Regions from separate parts of the Pseudomonas sp. OTU750018 genome, predicted to be linked through region 1. Evidence: predicted binding sites of a transcription regulator. Region 1 holds the regulator's gene; the other holds the start of a gene.
The links. Region 1 encodes sigma-54, which starts transcription at its own class of promoters, with help from an activator protein. Its sites were predicted from a motif close to ANTGGCATNNANNTTGCTNT; they were not measured.

Region 1 (3,630 bases):
ACCGCTAACGATGATCAGGCGCATGCTCAGGCTCGGTTGAGTTGGCTTTGTACGTCCACAACCACCTGATACAGGGCTTCGCTGCTTTCGGCTTGGCGCAGGCTGGCACGCACATCGCTGCGATCGAGCATGCTGGCGATCTGCCGGAGCAGTTCTAGGTGAGCGTCGGTGGCAGCTTCGGGCACCAGCAGAACAAACAGCAGGTCCACAGGCGCACCGTCGATGGCGTCGAAGTCTACTGCAGCGTCCAGGCGCAGCAAGGCGCTGATCGGCGCGGTACAACCCGGCAGGCGACAGTGCGGAATGGCAATGCCATTGCCGAAACCGGTCGAGCCAAGTTTTTCCCGGGCTATCAGGCTTTCGAAGATGTCTTGGCCGTCCAGGTCAGGTAGCTCACGGGCCACCAGGTTGGCAATCTGTTCGAGGACACGTTTTTTGCTGCCGCCCGGCACGTTCACTAAAGAACGGCCGGGGGTCAGGATAGTTTCAAGTCGGATCATAGGAGGTAGACGATGTCAGCGGGCCATAGCGCCCTGTTGACGTTCGAGCTGTTTTTCCTTGTGTTTGATGAGTTGTCGGTCGAGTTTATCAGTCAGTAGATCGATGGCTGCGTACATGTCTTCATGTTCGGCATTGGCGACGACTTCACCGCCAGCAATGTGCAGGGTCGCTTCGATTTTCTGTTTGAGTTTCTCGACCTCCATGGTGACTTGTACATTGGTGATCTTGTCGAAGTGGCGCTCCAATCGGCCGAGTTTTTCGGCGATGTAGTCGCGTAGGGCGTCGGTCACATCCAGCTGGTGTCCACTGATGTTGACTTGCATACCGCTTTCTCCTTGTTGCCGTGTGTAAGAGGCAGGCATGAGGCCTGCCGCCGGAACACTGTGGCGTGGAAGACTCGGGTAGAACGAGCCTGGCACGGTCGCTGATTGCATGTTGGCAGTATGGCTGCTTTTGCGAAAAGGCGAGGCCTGGGCATGTTCTGTCTGGGTTGATGTCTTCCTTCTTCGTGCCGCCTTAGATCAATCGTTTGCGCTCACTGGAAGGCGCTATTCCGAGGGACTCACGGTACTTGGCGACCGTGCGGCGAGCGACTTGAATGCCCTGTGCTTCCAGTAAACCAGCGATCTTGCTGTCACTCAACGGCTTTTTCGCATTTTCCGCGGCGACCAGTTTTTTGATGATGGCGCGGATTGCCGTGGACGAGCATTCGCCGCCTTCAGAGGTGCTGACGTGGCTGGAAAAGAAGTATTTCAGCTCGTAAATGCCACGCGGGGTGTGCATGAATTTCTGCGTGGTCACCCGCGAGATGGTCGACTCGTGCATGCCCACCGCTTCGGCAATATCGTGCAGCACCAGGGGTTTCATTGCCTCATCGCCGTAGTCGAGGAAGCCGCGCTGGTGTTCAACGATCTGCGTGGCCACTTTCATCAAAGTTTCGTTGCGGCTTTGCAGGCTTTTGATAAACCAGCGCGCTTCCTGCAGCTGGTTACGCATAAAGGTGTTGTCGGCGCTGGAATCGGCGCGTTTCACAAAGCCGGCGTATTGCGCGTTGACCCGCAGGCGCGGCATGGCTTCCTGGTTGAGTTCAACCAGCCAGCGCTCGTTGTGTTTGCGCACGATTACATCGGGTACCACGTATTCCGGCTCGCTGGATTCGATCTGCGAGCCAGGGCGCGGGTTGAGGCTTTGAATTAGGTCGATAACCTGGCGCAGCTCGTCTTCTTTGAGCTTCATGCGGCGCATCAACTGGCTGTAGTCGCGGCTGCCGAGCAGGTCGAGGTAGTCGCTGGCCAGGCGCTGAGCTTCGCTTAGCCAAGGGGTTTTCGCCGGCAGCTGACGCAGTTGCAGAAGCAGGCACTCGCCCAGGTTGCGCGCGGCGATACCGGTGGGCTCGAATTGCTGGATGCGGTGCAACACGGCTTCGACTTCGTCGAGCTCGATGTCCAGTTCCGGGTCGAAGGCCTCGACCACTTCTTCCAGGGTTTCTTCCAGGTAGCCCTGTTCGTTGATGCAGTCGATCAGGGTGACGCCGATCAGTCGATCCTTATCGGACATCGGGGCCAGGTTGAGCTGCCAGAGCAGGTGGCTTTGCAGGCTCTCACCGCTGGAGGTGCGGGTAGTGAAATCCCACTCGTCATCATCGTTGGTGCTGCTGGGCAGGCTGCTGGCGCTGGTCTGGTAGATATCTTCCCAGGCGGTATCGACGGGCAGCTCATTGGGAATGCGTTCGCCCCAATCGCCTTCTTCCAGGTTGTCCACGGTCTGCGTGGCTTCCTGGTAGTTGGTTTCCTGATAGGGCGCTTCGGGCTGTTCGCTGGGGCTGGCGCTTTCTGCGCCATCAGCCATAGGGTCCGAATTGTCGAAATCATCGCCATCTTCCTGGCGTTCGAGCATCGGGTTGGACTCCAAAGCCTCCTGGATCTCTTGCTGAAGATCCAGGGTAGACAGTTGGAGCAGGCGGATGGCCTGTTGCAGCTGCGGTGTCATCGTCAGCTGCTGGCCCATTCTCAGGACTAGCGATGGTTTCATTGCAGACCTTATTTACCGGCGTCTGTGCGCAATCCACAACAGGGCGTTTTCAAAAAGCGCCACTAGGAAGCAAATTATATGCCTGACTTTAAGGGTTTTGCCTAGCCTTGGCTGCAGTCGGCTTGAGAAAAGCGGTGGTTACAGCCGGAACTCATGCCCCAGATACACTTCTTTGACTGTCTGGTTGGCCAGAATGGCCTCGGCATCACCCTCTGCGATCAGCTGGCCATCGCTGACGATATAAGCGGTTTCGCAGATATCCAGGGTCTCGCGCACGTTGTGGTCGGTGATCAATACACCGATACCCTTGGCCTTGAGGTGGTGGATGATCTGCTTGATATCGCCGACGGAAATCGGATCGACACCGGCGAAGGGTTCGTCGAGCAGGATGAACTTGGGGTTAGTCGCCAGGGCGCGGGCAATTTCCACGCGGCGGCGCTCACCACCAGACAGGCTCATGCCGAGGTTGTCGCGGATATGGCTGATATGGAATTCCTGCAGCAGGCCTTCAAGTTCCTTGCGACGAGCGGCACCGTCCAGGTCCTTGCGGGTTTCCAGGATGGCCATGATGTTGTCGGCGACGCTGAGCTTGCGGAAAATCGAGGCTTCCTGCGGCAGGTAGCCAATGCCGGCGCGAGCGCGGCCATGCATGGGCTGATGACTGACGTCGAGATCATCGATCATCACGCGACCCTGATCGGCCTGTACGAGGCCGACGATCATGTAGAAACAGGTGGTCTTGCCGGCGCCGTTGGGGCCAAGCAAGCCGACAATCTGCCCGCTGTCGATACTCAGGCTGACGTCGCGCACAACCTGGCGGCCTTTGTAGCTCTTTGCCAGGTGTTGGGCTTTCAATGTGGCCATTATTACTGCGCCTGCTGGTCGGCTGGTTTGTTCTTCGGCTGGATCACCATGTCGATGCGCGGACGTGGCGCGGTGACGTTGGTGCCTGTGGCGCGGCCGGCGTTGACGATCTGGCGCTGGGTGTCATAGACGATTTTTTCGCCTTCGAAGGTGTTGCCTTCCTGAATCACCTTGGCCTGATCGATCAGGACGACGCGTTCGTTGGCCATGAAGTACTGAATGGTCAGGCCGTAA
Region 2 (3,630 bases), on a different contig from region 1:
TCGCCCAGATGCCCGCAAGGGCACGGATTCATAGCCGCCACCAGCTGAAAGCGCGCAGGAAAACGCACTTTGTCGCGTGCCCGAGCAATCACGATCTGGCCACTTTCCAGGGGCTCACGCAGCACCTCCAAAACCTTACGGTCAAATTCGGGGAGCTCATCGAGGAATAAAACGCCGTGATGAGCCAAGGTGATTTCACCCGGCTGCGGGCGACTACCGCCACCGACCAGCGCGGGGCCTGAAGCACTGTGGTGTGGGGTTCTGAAGGGGCGTTGCGGCCAGGCGCTAAGCGGAACGTGGCTGGCCACGGAATGAATTGCGGCGACTTCCAGCGCCTCCTGTTCATCCAGCGGCGGTAACAAGCCGGGCAGGCGGCTGGCCAGCAGGGTTTTTCCCGTGCCGGGTGGACCGGTAAATAGAAGATTGTGCGAACCGGCCGCTGCTACCAGCAGCGCGCGTTTGGCGGCGATCTGCCCCTGCACTTCGGCTAGATCGGGGTAGGGCAGCACTTGGCGCAGCAAGCCCTGGGCCTGATAGGGCGCAATCGGTGTTTGGCCATTGAGGTGGGCGGCGACTTCCAGCAGGTGCTCGACGGCAATCACCGTGAGTCCCGAGGCTAGGCTGGCTTCCTCGGCATTGGCCTTGGGCACTACTAAGGTGCGTCCGGCGGCGCGGGCGGCTAGCGCGGCGGGTAAGACGCCTTGTACCGGGCGAATCGCCCCGGACAGCGCCAGTTCACCCAGGAACTCAAGCGGCTCCAGTGCGCTGCTTGGCACCTGTCCGCTGGCGGCGAGAATGCCGAGGGCAATCGCCAGGTCGAAGCGCCCGCCGTCCTTGGGTAAATCGGCCGGTGCCAGATTCAAGGTAATCCGCCTGGGCGGGAACTCGAAGGCGCAATTGAGGATGGCGCTGCGCACCCGGTCCTTGCTTTCCTTGACGGCGGTTTCCGGCAAACCAACTAGGGCTAGCGAGGGCAGGCCATTGGCCAAGTGGGCTTCGACGGTGACGGCGGGGGCTTCAACACCCACTTGGGCGCGGCTGTGGACTATGGCCAGGGACATCGATCACTCCTTGATCGGCTGATGCATCCGCTGCGGGTGTTACTCGCGGGTGGCTGGGGCGTCTGCGCTGCGTGCTTCCATTTCGGCGACCTTGGCTTCGAGAGCTTCCAGGCGGGCGCGGGTGCGGGCGAGCACGACCATCTGGCTGTCGAATTCGTCGCGGCTGACTAAGTCGAGTTTGCTGAAGGCGCTTTGCAGCAGCACTTTGAACTGGGCTTCGAACTCGCCGCGCGGCAAGGGCGCGTCACCGTTGAACAGGCGCGAGGCGTGGGTGGTCAGGGCGTCTAGTAGGGCTTTAGGTGGCAGCATGATGAGGTTCCGTTTACAGATGGCGGCAGTGTAGCACGCAGCTTTATCGGGCTTGCCGGCCGGGTCCGGAACGGGTTGGCGGCTTCTGCACGGTTTTCGCGCGCTGCTTGGCGGGCTGTTGCACCGTTGTTGTGCGCTGGCGGTTGGCTAGTACTGGGCTAAAACGCCCGTTTGCCGGGTAACTGCATGAAATAAATCGGTTTTACCTGATCTGGCAAGCTTTCTGCTTTGTCTCTTGCGACGCATGCACCGATGCAGTTCCGGTGCGTCAGGCGAAGCGGGGAAGTGCTTCGTCGGGAGCGGTTGGTGAGTATCGGTGCTGCTGGATCAGGGCGGCGATGCATTACAAAAGCCAGGCACTGCGCTTAGACTTGGTCCGGGTTCGCAATTCCTGGGGCATGTCCACCTTACACGGGAGAGAGTTACATGAAGCTAGTCACTGCCATCATCAAGCCGTTCAAGCTGGACGACGTCCGTGAGTCACTGTCGGAGATCGGCGTGCAGGGTATCACCGTCACTGAAGTCAAAGGCTTCGGTCGCCAGAAAGGCCATACCGAGCTGTATCGCGGTGCTGAATACGTGGTCGATTTCTTGCCAAAAGTGAAAATCGACGTGGCCATCGCTGACGATCAACTCGATCGCGTCATCGAGGCCATCACCAAAGCTGCTAACACCGGCAAGATCGGTGACGGCAAGATTTTCGTTGTAAACCTGGAACAGGCGATCCGCATCCGTACCGGCGAAACCGGCACCGACGCAGTTTAAGCCTCCGAACGAACCCCACGCCCCAGGAGTTAAACCATGACTCTGCGAAAAATCGCAGGGCTAGGAGCCCTTTTGTCTCTAGTTCCTGGCTTTGCCATGGCCGAAGAGGCAAGCCTGAACAGCGGCGACACCGCTTGGATGTTGGTCGCCACTGTACTGGTGCTGTTTATGACCATCCCCGGTCTGGCGCTTTTCTACGCTGGCATGGTGCGTTCGAAGAACGTGCTGTCGGTGCTGATGCAGTGTTTTGCAGTAACCGGGTTGATCAGCATTCTGTGGGTCGTTTACGGCTACAGCCTGGCCTTTGATACCACTGGCATGGAGCAGGGAGTCGTCAACTTCAACTCCTTCGTCGGCGGTTTCTCCAAAGCCTTCCTATCTGGTTTGACCCTGGACAGCCTGGTGGCTGGGATTCCAGAGAGCGTGTTCATCACCTTTCAGATGACCTTCGCCATCATCACTCCGGCGCTGATCGTCGGTGCCTTCGCTGAGCGCATGAAGTTCTCGGCCATGCTGATCTTCATGGCCGTGTGGTTCACCCTGGTATATGCGCCTATCGCGCACATGGTTTGGGGCGGCAACGGGGCGCTGATGTGGGACTGGGGTGTGCTCGACTTTGCGGGCGGCACCGTGGTGCACATCAACGCCGGTATCGCCGGTCTGGTGGCCTGTCTGGTGCTGGGCAAGCGCAAGGGTTTCCCAACGACCGCCATGCCGCCGCACAACCTTGGCTACACCCTGATCGGCGCAAGCATGCTCTGGGTCGGCTGGTTCGGCTTCAACGCAGGTTCTGCGCTGGCAGCCAACGGCAGCGCCGGTATGGCCATGCTGGTAACCCAGATTGCCACCGCTACCGCTGCGTTGAGCTGGATGTTCGCCGAGTGGATCACTCACCGCAAACCAAGCGTTCTGGGCATTGCCTCGGGCGCTGTGGCGGGTTTGGTGGCGATCACTCCGGCGTCCGGTACCGCGGGGCCGATGGGTGCTCTGGCGATTGGTCTGGCAAGTGGGGCGATCTGCTTCTTCTGCGCCACCAGCCTGAAACGCAAGCTGGGTTATGACGATTCCCTCGACGTGTTCGGTGTACACGCCGTGGGCGGCATTGTCGGCGCCATTCTCACCGGGGCGTTCGCCGCACCGGCCTTGGGTGGCTTCGGCACGGTGGAAAATATTCCGGCGCAGCTGTGGATCCAGTTCGAGGGGGTGGCCTTCACCGTGGTGTACACCGCAGTGGTGACCTTCGTGATTCTGAAAGTGATCGACCTAGTAATGGGCCTGCGTGTCAGCGAAGAGGAAGAGACCATCGGTCTCGATCTCGCCCTGCATAACGAGCGCGGCTACAACCTGTAAGCACACGGAGCGCGTCCGGAGCCAACCCGGACGTCTTAACCGAATAGCGCTAAAAAGCGCAACGGCAAGAGGTGAACCATGGACAACACAGCATTGACTGCACTGCAGTACGGTTTTGATACCTTCTACTTTTTGGTTTGCGGCG

Region 2: glnK (P-II family nitrogen regulator) is a predicted target of sigma-54. The motif match lies at 1,581-1,600, and genes of this name have one in related genera.

What each region holds. Positions count from the first base shown of each region.
Region 1 covers NZ_JAAPAU010000004.1:216,629-220,258, forward strand. Annotated here, with positions in the region: gene rapZ (RNase adapter RapZ) at 1-24, opposite strand, end outside; gene ptsN (PTS IIA-like nitrogen regulatory protein PtsN) at 27-500, opposite strand; gene hpf (ribosome hibernation-promoting factor, HPF/YfiA family) at 516-824, opposite strand; gene HCI85_RS19705 (RNA polymerase factor sigma-54) at 1,018-2,532, opposite strand; gene lptB (LPS export ABC transporter ATP-binding protein) at 2,671-3,396, opposite strand; gene lptA (lipopolysaccharide transport periplasmic protein LptA) at 3,399-3,630, opposite strand, start outside.
Region 2 covers NZ_JAAPAU010000003.1:308,702-312,331, forward strand. Annotated here, with positions in the region: gene HCI85_RS16940 (YifB family Mg chelatase-like AAA ATPase) at 1-1,061, opposite strand, end outside; gene HCI85_RS16945 (accessory factor UbiK family protein) at 1,101-1,370, opposite strand; gene glnK (P-II family nitrogen regulator) at 1,797-2,135, shown strand; gene HCI85_RS16955 (ammonium transporter) at 2,172-3,485, shown strand; gene HCI85_RS16960 (ammonium transporter) at 3,564-3,630, shown strand, end outside.